Regions from separate parts of the Leifsonia sp. Root1293 genome, predicted to be linked through region 2. Evidence: predicted binding sites of a transcription regulator. Region 2 holds the regulator's gene; each other region holds the start of a gene.
The links. Region 2 encodes LexA, which represses DNA repair genes until DNA is damaged. Its sites were predicted from a motif close to TCGAACANNTGTTCGA; they were not measured.
Positions count from the first base shown of each region.

Region 1: the regulator LexA is predicted to act here: its motif matches at 2,035-2,050, upstream of ASC59_RS10850 (HNH endonuclease signature motif containing protein).
Region 3: the regulator LexA is predicted to act here: its motif matches at 2,074-2,089, upstream of recA (recombinase RecA).

Region 1 covers NZ_LMEH01000001.1:2,281,794-2,285,416, reverse strand. The annotation lists gene ASC59_RS10870 (endonuclease/exonuclease/phosphatase family protein) at 1-12, shown strand, start outside; gene ASC59_RS10865 (PGPGW domain-containing protein) at 90-530, shown strand; gene ASC59_RS10860 (hypothetical protein) at 613-1,107, shown strand; gene ASC59_RS10855 (DUF429 domain-containing protein) at 1,121-1,948, opposite strand; gene ASC59_RS10850 (HNH endonuclease signature motif containing protein) at 2,084-3,574, shown strand.
Region 2 covers NZ_LMEH01000002.1:1,056,778-1,060,400, reverse strand. The annotation lists gene ASC59_RS16745 (histidinol-phosphate transaminase) at 1-1,009, opposite strand, end outside; gene ASC59_RS16740 (LysM peptidoglycan-binding domain-containing protein) at 1,060-1,416, opposite strand; gene lexA (transcriptional repressor LexA) at 1,683-2,396, shown strand; gene metE (5-methyltetrahydropteroyltriglutamate--homocysteine S-methyltransferase) at 2,514-3,623, opposite strand, start outside.
Region 3 covers NZ_LMEH01000001.1:425,595-429,217, reverse strand. The annotation lists gene miaB (tRNA (N6-isopentenyl adenosine(37)-C2)-methylthiotransferase MiaB) at 1-78, opposite strand, end outside; gene ASC59_RS01950 (regulatory protein RecX) at 95-724, opposite strand; gene recA (recombinase RecA) at 764-1,855, opposite strand; gene ASC59_RS01940 (DUF3046 domain-containing protein) at 2,154-2,378, opposite strand; gene ASC59_RS01935 (helix-turn-helix domain-containing protein) at 2,503-2,811, opposite strand; gene ASC59_RS01930 (CinA family protein) at 2,954-3,463, opposite strand; gene pgsA (CDP-diacylglycerol--glycerol-3-phosphate 3-phosphatidyltransferase) at 3,456-3,623, opposite strand, start outside.

The DNA.
Region 1 (3,623 bases), on a different contig from region 2:
CGGATGCCGTAGTCGGGGTGGCCGGCGCTGGGGCGCTGGGGTGTTGGCGCGCTGGGGCGCTTTCCAGCATCGGCTCCTAGGCTGTGCGCATGAGTGACACCTTCCAGCAGGATCAGCAGCGTCAGCAGCAGCGGTCCGAGCCGACGGCGCCGAGCACGACCCGTCGCGTGGGGGCCGCCCTCGGTCGGGCCACACGCAGTGCCGCGCACGGAACCCGAGAGACGATCCGCCGCAATCCGACTGTCGACAAGGCCTATCGGGCCGGCGTGGGCGTCGTCGGTGGAGGCACCGTGGCACTCGGCGTAGTGATGATCCCGCTGCCGGGCCCGGGAGCCCTCGTGGTGCTCGGGGGCCTCGGCATCCTCTCGACCGAGTTCGAGACGGCCAAGAAGGTCAGCACCAAAGCCAACGCTGCTGTGAAAAAGGGCGTCGGCGTGGCCAAGCAGGCACGCGACCGCAGGCGAGCGGCGAAGGAGGCCGCCTCCGAGGCACCGGCCGAGCCCGAGGTCTGGGTGGTGAAGAGGGGCTGATCGCCGCCTCGCTCGATCGTCGCCTCGCCCTATGGCCGCCTCGCCCTATCGCCCGCTCGAGCCGAGTGCCACTATGAGGGCTATGGAAGACAGCCTGTGGGTTCTCAAAGACGACGAGCTCGACCTCATCCGTGAACTGGAGCCCGAGCGGCTCGCGGAACTCGACGAAGACGGGCTGCTCGCCCTGCACAAGCGCGTGCGGCAGGCGCGCAACAAGCATGTGAAGCGATACCGGCGGGACGCCGCGACCAGGGTCGAGGCGGCCGGCGGCCGAGGGGCTGCGGCACCGAAATCCGACAAGGCGCGGCTGCGGGCATCCGTGTTCGAGGAGGCGCTGGCGCGGATCAGCGCTGAGCTGGCGCGGGTCGCCCACGAGGAGGCGGAGACCCTCAGGGACGAGCGGCTGGCCCGCGCACGCGAGGGCCGGTGGGCCGGACCGCAGTCGCAGACCTCGCACACCGGCGGGGTCGGGTCGGAGGGCCGCGCCCGTGAACACCAGAAGACGAGCGGTGGCGTGAAGCGCGACGCGTCGAGCGCGGCTCAGGGCGCGAAGCGGCAGGCGAAGCGCGACTCCTGAGGCAGCGCCGCCGTCAGTGCTCCCGCGGTCGCCGCTGCTCCGGCCGCGCCGGGGCGACGATGGTCGCGAGCCGGCCCTCGTCGTCGGGCTGCGAGTCGGCTCCGAGCACCTGGCAGCGATCGAGGTGATGGCGCGCCCAGAGCGAGGCCGTCCAAGCGCAGATGACCGCATCGATGAGGTCTTCGCGGTGCTTGTAGGCGGCATCCGTCAGCGGTGACGGGGTGTTCAGAAGGTCATGCGTCACGGGATGCGAGCCAAGGTCGAGCGGCGTCTCGGCGACGGTGAGCGCTGCGAGGCGCGCGATCAGGTCGTCGCACTGGTGTGCCCTGAACTCGCGTCGCTCCGACGCCGGGATGGCGAGGTTGGGGCGCTTGTAGCGGGGGCGTTCCCCGTCGTAGCCGAGCTCGACGGCGCCGACGAGTGTCGTGTACGGGTAGCACTCGAAGAACTGCACGATGTCGTCGCGGGCGGCATCCGTTCCGCTGATGCAGGTGAATCCAGCGGCCTCCAGACGTCTGCGCAGGGTGACTCCGGCGAGCCAGCCGAGGCCGAGGTTGCTGGCGTTCGCCGAGACCTTCCAGCGACCGTAGCGGCGCCCGACCTCGCGCTCGCACTCGCGCATGCCTGTGCGGTTCGCAACCACGAGAGGCGCGTCGATCGCGATCACGTCGCCGACGGATGCCGTCGCCAGCAGCCAGCGCTCGACCTCGTTGATGCCGCGGGCCCACCCTGCGTCGATGACCGTGCCGTCAGCGGCGATGGCGGCGAGGCCGGTCTCGTTCGCGGCGCGGGTCGCGGTTCCCTCGCCCCAGGCGAGGTCGACGCCGAGGAAGAGGGGCATGGATCGAGGGTATCCGGGGTGGAATCTATGAGGTGTGCGTTCTCGTTTCTGTGTTCCCATTCTCGCGCTGCCTGAGTTATCCACATTCGAAGAGAAAGTCGAGGAAATGTCAGTGGGTCGCGCGAGAATTGAGGCATGAAGAACCACTTCCGGCTCCTGCGCGACAGCCTCACGGCGCTGCGCACAGCATGGAAGGATGCCCTGCCCGCGGTGCTGCTTCCGGGGGCGGATGCCGCTGCGGCGGTGCGGTCGATGAGCGATGCCGGGCTGGTTCGCGTCGTCGACGCCCTCTCGGCGCTCGCGCGGGCCATCGGTGCGTTGCAGGCCCTGGTGGCGGGGGAGGTGGCGCGCCGGTCGCGGCCCGAGCTGGGTGCTGAGGGGTTGGCGAAGGGGCAGGGCTTCGCGTCGCCGGCGGATCTGTTGGCGGCCAGTGCAGGCGCCTCCCTGGGGGAAGCGGAGGCCCTCATCACCGTGGGTGAGGCCACGGCCGGGCGGGAGTCGTTCACCGGGGAACGGATGCCGTCCCCGCACCCGTTCGTGCAGGCTTCGTTGACGGCCGGTCGGATCAGTGTGGCTGCGGCGGCGATGATCACCCGCATGCTCGATCGGGTCGCCTGCCGAGCCGACCCGGAACTGCTCGCCGCGACCGAGGAAGCCCTTGCTGCGGCTGCCGCGCAGCTGAGTCTCGGGAGCCTCGCCGTGGCGGTGAAGTATGCCGAAGCCAGACTCGACACCGACGGGGTGCAACCCCGCGAAGACGAACTGCACGCCGGCCGGTCGTTGTCGATCGTGGAGGACAAGTCCGGAGCGGTGCGGCTAACGGGCGTGTTCGCTCCGGTGGATGGTGCCGTCGTCGCGGCGGCGATCAACGCCCTCGTGTCCACCGAGCTACGGCGGGCACGGGACGCGTTCGGATCCGGGCGCGCCTGCACCTGCCCCGACGGGACACCCGCTGATACCTGTGCCTGCGTTGATCCGGTGGTGACCGAGCAGCGCACTCTGACGCAGATGCGCGCCGACGCCCTGGCGGATCTCGCCCGGCATGTGATCGGCCGCGAGCAGACCACCATCGACGCCAGCACCGCTGTGGTGGTGCGCATGGACGTCGGGGACCTCGCCGATCCCGAGAGTGCCGGTGTCGCGTCGATCGATGGCATCGCCCAGCCCATCTCAGCCAGCACGGCCCGCGGCCTGGCGGCATCCGCCGGCATCATCCCGCTGGTCCTCGGCGGGGACTCGGTCCCGTTGGACCTGGGCCGGGCGCAACGGTTGTTCACGAGGGCGCAGAAGCTCGCTCTCGCCGAACGGGACGGCGGCTGCGCGTTCCCCGGCTGTGGCCGCCCTCCGCAGTTCTGCGATGCGCATCACATCCGCTGGTGGGACCGCCACCACGGCTCCACCGACATCGCCAACGGGGTGCTGCTCTGCTCCCACCATCATCACCTGCTGCACCGCGAGGGCTGGAGCATCCAGGTGGTCGAGAACCGCACCTGGTTCACCCCACCCGTCCACATCGACCCCGGACAACGACCGAGACCCGGCAACAACCTCCGCCGACTACTGATGCCGGCGGGCAGTGGCAGCAGCGGGGTGCGCGGGAGCGGTGCGGGTGTTCAGGCGGCATGAGACGAACATCGGAACTCTGAGCCACTGAAGGCAGCCCATCGCGGGGAAT
Region 2 (3,623 bases):
GCAGCGTGTTCGGGATGCCGACATCACGCACCAGGATGCCACGCGCCAGGAGCGCCTCGAACACGGCATTCGGGTCGTCGACGCCGCCGAAGAGCACGAAGTTGCTCGAACTGCGGAAGGCCTGGAAGCCGAGCTCGCCGAGTCTGGCGACGATCCGGTCGCGCTGCACCCGGATGTCGGCGACCATGGCCAGCAGCTCCGGCGCGTGGGCCACTGCGGCCGCCGCCGCCGCCTGAGTCAGCGCGGACAGGTGATAGGGCAACCGCACCAGGCGGAGTGCATCGATCACGGCAGGATCGGCCGCGAGGTAGCCCAGGCGAACTCCCGCGTAGGCGAAGGCCTTGCTCATGGTGCGCGAGACGAGCAGGCGCGGCCGCCCCTCGAGCAGCGTGAGGGCGCTGTCCTCTCCGTCGTGCGCGAATTCGGCGTAGGCCTCGTCGACGAGCACGATGCCGTCTGTCGCGTCGTAGACCGCCGCGATGGTCTCCAGTGAGAGCGGAGTGCCGGTCGGGTTGTTGGGCGAGCACAGGAACACGATGTCGGGCGCGCTCTCGCGAACGGCAGCGGCGGCGGTGTCGGGCGAGAGCTCGAACTCGGCGTCGCGACGCGCGCCGATCCAGCCCGTGCCGGTGCCGGATGCGAGCAACGGGTACATCGAATAGGTCGGGACGAAGCCGAGCAGGGTGCGGCCCGGCCCGCCGAATGCCTGCAGCACGTGCTGCAGGACCTCGTTGGATCCGTTGGCGGCCCAGATCTCGTCGCGGGTCAGTCCGTGACCGAGGTAGCCGGCCAGAGCGTCGCGAAGAGCGCTGAACTCGCGGTCGGGGTAGCGGTTGACGCCCGGGATCACCTCGCTGATGGCCGCCAGGATGTCGGTGGCCACGGCGTCGGGGATGGGATGCGTGTTCTCGTTGACGTTGAGGGCGACCGGCACGACCTTCTGCGGAGCGCCGTAAGGAGTGCGCCCCCTCAGGTCGTCGCGGAGGGGAAGCTCGTCGAGAGTCGTCACTCCAACAATCGTACCGGCGGGCGCCCTCCTGTTACGCAGGGCGGGTCGACTCAGTACTGAGCGGGGACGGCGAGACGCTGGCCGGGCTGGATGTCGGTACCGTCGAGCTGGTTGAGACTGACGATGTCGGCGATGACGTCGCGAGGATCGGCCGTGGGTGCCAGTGTCTCAGCGAGCTGCCAGAGCGACTGGCCCGACTCGACGGTGACGTAGGCGAAGGTCTGGCCCGCCTGTTCTCCGCCGGCGGATGCGATGCCGCCGTTGAGAGCGAACACGAAGGCGCCGATGACGATCGGCAGCGCCGCGAGGGTGGTGAGAACGGCGCGGCCGCGGCGGGTGAGGTGCAAGCGGGTGCGAACGACAGGCATCGCGGCAGGAGCGGCGGTGGTGTAGGCGTACGTGCTCATGGAGTCCTCCAGATGGTTTTCGCATCTGGCCCTCGGCCGGGAGGGCCATATGCGAAGCTGTGTTCCGAATATATCTTCGAGTCTTCGAATACTCAAGCCCTGTCTTCGTATGTGGAGAGAAATTCTTTCCCGACACACTCGAACAGATGTTTGTCGTACGCGATCCACCCGGATACAGTTCGAATGGCTGGTTGCAAGGCAATCAGCACCCACCGACACTCGTCGGCTGGAGGTTCGGGATCCGTGAAGAGAAGAAGGTGAGCGCAGTGGCCAACGACACCGAGTCGTCGAAGGACCGCGGGGCATCGGAGCGCGGTGGAACCCGCCGGCGCAAGAGTCTCAGCGCCAAGCAGCTCTCGATCCTCGAGGTCATCCAGCGATCGGTGAGCCAGCGAGGCTATCCGCCGAGCATGCGCGAGATCGGCGACGCCGTCGGCCTCTCCTCGCTGTCGAGCGTGACGCACCAGCTCAACCAGCTCGAGCTCAGCGGCTACCTCCGCCGTGACCCGAACCGCCCGCGGGCGCTCGAAGTGCTCATCGAGGTGCCGTCGACCGAGTCGAGCCCCGCCCCGGACGACGGCTACTCCTCCCCCGCTCCCATGGGCGACGCCGCCATGGTGCCCATGGTCGGACGGATCGCCGCCGGAATCCCGATCACGGCCGAGCAGCAGATCGAAGAGGTGTTCCCGCTCCCCCGCCAACTCGTGGGCAAGGGTGAACTGTTCATCCTGAAGGTCGTCGGCGACTCCATGATCGAGGCCGCCATCTGCGACGGCGACTGGGTGGTCGTTCGCCAGCAGAACACCGCCGAGAACGGCGAGATCGTCGCCGCCATGCTCGACAGCGAGGCGACCGTCAAGGTGTTCCGCCAGCGCGACGGTCACACCTGGCTGCTGCCACGGAACTCGGCCTACGAGCCGATCGTCGGCGACTACGCCGAGGTCCTCGGCAAGGTCGTCGCCGTTCTGCGCTCGGTGTAGGGCACCATTCGGCGAGTGGTGGACGGCGCTTCGCTCGCGGAGCGCGTCCGGAGCTCAGCGAGCGGTGCAGTGAACAGGCCCACCTCCCGAGGGAGATGGGCCTGTCGCATGGGTTCGCTAGACCGAGCTGGCCACCGACGCCCGAACACCACGGGTTGCCTCGAGCATGTTGCGCAGCGACGCCACGGTCTCGTCGTAGCCACGCGTCTTGAGCCCGCAGTCCGGATTAATCCAGAGCTGACGTTCCGGGATGCCATCGAGGGCGCGTTCGATGAGCTCGGTCACCTCGGCGACGCTCGGCACCCGAGGAGAGTGGATGTCGTAGACACCGGGGCCGATGCCATGGTCGAAGCCGCTCGCCTCCAGGTCGACGACGACCTCCATGCGGCTGCGCGCCGCCTCGATGCTGGTGACGTCGGCATCGAGTCCCAGGATGGCGTCGATGATGGTGCCGAACTCCGAATAGCAGAGATGGGTGTGGATCTGCGTGGCCGCCGCGACTCCTGCGGTGGCGAGCCTGAACGACCCGACCGACCAGTCGAGGTAGTCGGCCTGGCGATCGCGCTCCAGGGGCAGCAGTTCGCGCAGGGCCGGCTCGTCGACCTGCACGATGCCGATGCCGGCGGCCTCGAGGTCGGCGATCTCGTCGCGCAGGGCGAGGGCGACCTGACGGGCGGTGTCGCCCAGCGGCTGGTCGTCCCGCACGAACGACCACGCGAGGATCGTGACGGGGCCGGTGAGCATGCCCTTCACAGGCTTCGAGGTGAGCGACTGGGTGTACGCCGACCACTCCACGGTGATGGGCTTCGGGCGGGAGACGTCTCCCCAGAGGATGGACGGGCGCGTGCAGCGTGATCCGTAGGACTGCACCCAGCCGTTCTCGGTGACGTCGAAGCCGTCGAGGTTCTCGGCGAAGTACTGCACCATGTCGTTGCGTTCCGGCTCTCCGTGCACGAGCACGTCGAGTCCGATCTCCTCCTGCAGGGCAACGACGCGGGCGATCTCGGCGCGCATCCCGGTCACGTAGTCGGCCTGACTGAGCTCGCCGCGCCCGAGTGCGGCTCTGGCGCGACGGATCTCGCCGGTCTGCGGGAACGAGCCGATGGTCGTCGTCGGCAGCGGCGGCAGGTCGAGCGCCTGCTGCTGCGCGGCGACCCTGACCGCGTACTCGTCGCGGGCGAAGTCGCCGTCCGAGAGTGCAGCGGCGCGGGCCCGAACGGCTCCGTC
Region 3 (3,623 bases), on a different contig from region 2:
TGCCCGACCGTCGCCGTCGAACGCCGCGACGGATGGCGCGATCAGGGTCGGTTCACTGCTGACGACGGTACTGCTCATGCAGACCAGTGTACGTTCAGCGGGCGCGTCGCCCGATCGCTGAGAATGCCGTCTTGACGGCCTCTCGGGAGACGCTCGAGGAGTAGCCCTTGCGCATCAGGAAGGAGAGCAACCGACGCTCGGCCGTCTCGTCGTCGAGAGAACTCATCCGGCTGAGTCTGCCCGCGGCGAGCTCCGCTGCCGGGCCGCTCTCGTCGACCGACAGCTCGTCGAGAACCGCGCTCATCGCGTGCTGGTCGAGCTTGCGGCGTCGCATCTCGGCCTCGACGGCGGAGCGCCCGAGACCCTTGCGCTCGTGGTGGGTGTGCACGATCTGCTCAGCGAGCCTGGTGTCATCGAGGTAGCCGATGCGCTCGAAGCGCTCGATGAGCTCCTCTGCTGCTCCCCCGTCGAGTTCGAGTTCGATGAGCACCGCTCGAGCCTCGGCCACGGAGAGCGAGCGCCCGCGCAGCCGCCGAGTGAGCACGTTCTCGGCCTCGAGAAGGTCGCGCTCGGGGTCGACGCCGGGAACCCGACGCTGGGAGACGAGTTCTTCTGCCGCGGCGTCGGTGTCGGTCTCCGACCCGGCCCAGGGAAGATACGAGACCGGGGCGAGACGCTCGTTGGTGCTGCCCGTGCTGTTGCTCGTGCTGCTGTTCGACGGCATGTGTCTCTCCCCGGTCTCGTATCGGTGCTGCTCTAGAAGCTAGGCGCCCTTGCGCTTCGCCGTGATCGACTCCACATTGGCGGGAACCTCCGCAGCGAGAGCCGCATCGGTTGCAGCCTTCGCTGCAGCACCGGCGATGCCGACGCCCAGCTTCGCGAGGATCTTGTTCTCGATCTCGAGGGCGATGTCGGGGTTCTTGAGCAGGAAGTTGCGCGAGTTCTCCTTGCCCTGCCCCAACTGGTCACCGTCGTAGGTGTACCAGGCGCCCGACTTCTTGACGATGGCGTGGTCGACGCCGAAGTCGATGAGCGAGCCCTCACGGGAGATTCCGACGCCGTAGAGGATGTCGAACTCGGCCTGCTTGAACGGCGGAGCCATCTTGTTCTTGACGACCTTGACGCGCGTGCGGTTTCCCACGGCCTCGGTTCCGTCTTTCAGAGTCTCGATGCGACGGATGTCGAGGCGCACCGATGCGTAGAACTTGAGCGCCTTGCCGCCGGCTGTGGTCTCGGGGCTTCCGAAGAACACGCCGATCTTCTCGCGCAGCTGGTTGATGAAGATCATCGTGGTGTTCGTCTGGCTGAGACCACCGGTGAGCTTGCGGAGCGCCTGCGACATGAGTCGCGCCTGGAGTCCGACGTGCGAGTCGCCCATCTCGCCCTCGATCTCGGCGCGGGGCACGAGTGCCGCCACGGAGTCGATGACGATGAGGTCGATGGATCCGGAGCGCACCAGCATGTCGGCGATCTCGAGAGCCTGCTCACCGGTGTCGGGCTGGGAGACGAGGAGCGCATCGATGTCGACGCCGAGCTTCTTGGCGTACTCGGGGTCGAGCGCGTGCTCGGCATCGATGAAGGCCGCGATGCCACCGGCGCGCTGGGCGTTGGCGATGGCGTGCAGCGTGAGGGTCGTCTTACCCGACGACTCGGGGCCGTAGATCTCGACGATGCGGCCTCGCGGGAGTCCCCCGATGCCGAGCGCGACGTCGAGCGCGATGGAACCCGTCGGGATGACAGCGACGGGAGCGCGCTCATCGCTTCCGAGGCGCATGACTGACCCCTTGCCGAACTGGCGGTCGATCTGGGCGAGAGCTGTCTCGAGTGACTTCTCGCGGTCTGCAGCTGAGGGCATCATGGTCTCCTTCTGTCGATATTCCGTCGCCTCTAGGCTGTCGTGTCGCGTGAGGCAAGAGCTGGCGCTCATGAACCGGGCACGCGACTGACAAGGCAGTCAGCAGTTCATCGCTGATGGAAGGAACGCTACGCCGGGCCTCCGACATTGCTCGGATGACCCTGACGACGGTGCACTGTCCGTCTTCGATTCGCTGCTGTTGAGGAGCCTAGCAAGATCCGAACATCCGTTCGAGATACGACGACGGCGTGTCGTGTGGCGCACCCAGGTCCGCGAAGGCGGTGCAGGGCGACAGGGACTAGCGGCGCGGCTCGCGGAGGCCTGCGCCGTGCCGACGGTTCTCGGGCACGTCCATCGCGGCGCACAGGGCGTACCAGACGTCGCGCGGGCGGGTGCCGGCGGCGAGGGCCTCATCGCCCGTGACGTTGCCGAGGTCGGGCAGAACGAGGTCGCGGAGTAGGGAACGTCCGTAGGCGTCGCCGAACTCCTCCTGCACGGCGAGGCGGAACTCGCTGGACTTCACAGATGACTCCACAGACCGAAAAGACCCGACCGCTCGGCGCGAGCCGCGGCGACGGGAGACCAACAGGGGAAAGAAACGCCAGCCGGTCGATGACCGGCTGGCGTGAGGAGACGTGTATGGGGACTCAGCGGACGAGCAGCTCGGCGTCGAAGTCGACGACGAGGTCCTCGGGCACTGTGTCGGGAATCGGGTTGATCCCCTCGAGGACGGCCAGACGGTCGCCCACTTCGCGCATGATGACGGAGATCGGTGTGTCGAGCGCATCGGCGACCGATGCGAGGATCTCGCTGGATGCTTCCTTCTGTCCGCGCTCGACCTCGCTGAGGTAGCCGAGTGCGACACTGGCCTTGCTCGCGACCTGACGGAGCGTGCGGCCCTTCTGCAGACGGAAGTCCCTGAGAACATCGCCGATTTCCTGACGAACCAGAATCATTGGAACCCCCTTCTGTGCTGCCAGTCCACCCTGGTGCGGGTGAGTTGATACAGAGTACGACAGGTACTCATAGATCCAGCGTACTGCGCTGTTCCGGCGTTTTCTTGTGAATACGCCCGATGTAACGGCGAGTTAACGCAGGTTATTCCGCCTCGACGGACGCGACCTCGAGCGCGGCGCCGATCGCCTCGGTCACGACGGCTGCGCGGATGGCGGCGCGGCTGCCGTCGAGGGCGAGCTCACGCACCTGAATCTGCTCACCGATGGCGACTGCGATGAACACAGTGCCGACGGGCCGGCCATCCTGAGGGTCTGGCCCCGCGACACCCGTCGTGGCGATGCCCACGTCTGCATCGCGTCCGTCGACGGCGAGCACCCTGCGTACGCCTGCGGCCATCTGCTCGGCGACCTGCGGATGCACGGCGCCGTGCTCACGCAGCAGACCGGCGTCGACGCCCAGCACGCTGCGCTTGATGGCGGTGTTGTAGGCCACCACTCCCCCTGTGACGACGGCGGATGCCCCGGGGATGCGGATCAGTTCGGCAGCGAGCAGGCCGCCAGTCAGCGACTCGGCGACGGCGATGGTGAGCTGGCGGCGCGTCAGCTCGGCGATGAGGCGGGCCGCGGGGTCGGGCACGTGAGCCTCAGGCATCCGTCGCCGACGACGATCCCGATGCTGCAGCTGGCAGTGCCCGCTTCAGCTTCCACGCCGAGACCAGGTACTCGACGCCCGACCACACCGTGAGGGCGAAGGCGATGCCCATGGCCACCCAGTTCACCCAGAACACCCAGTCGCCGAGCACGGTCCACAG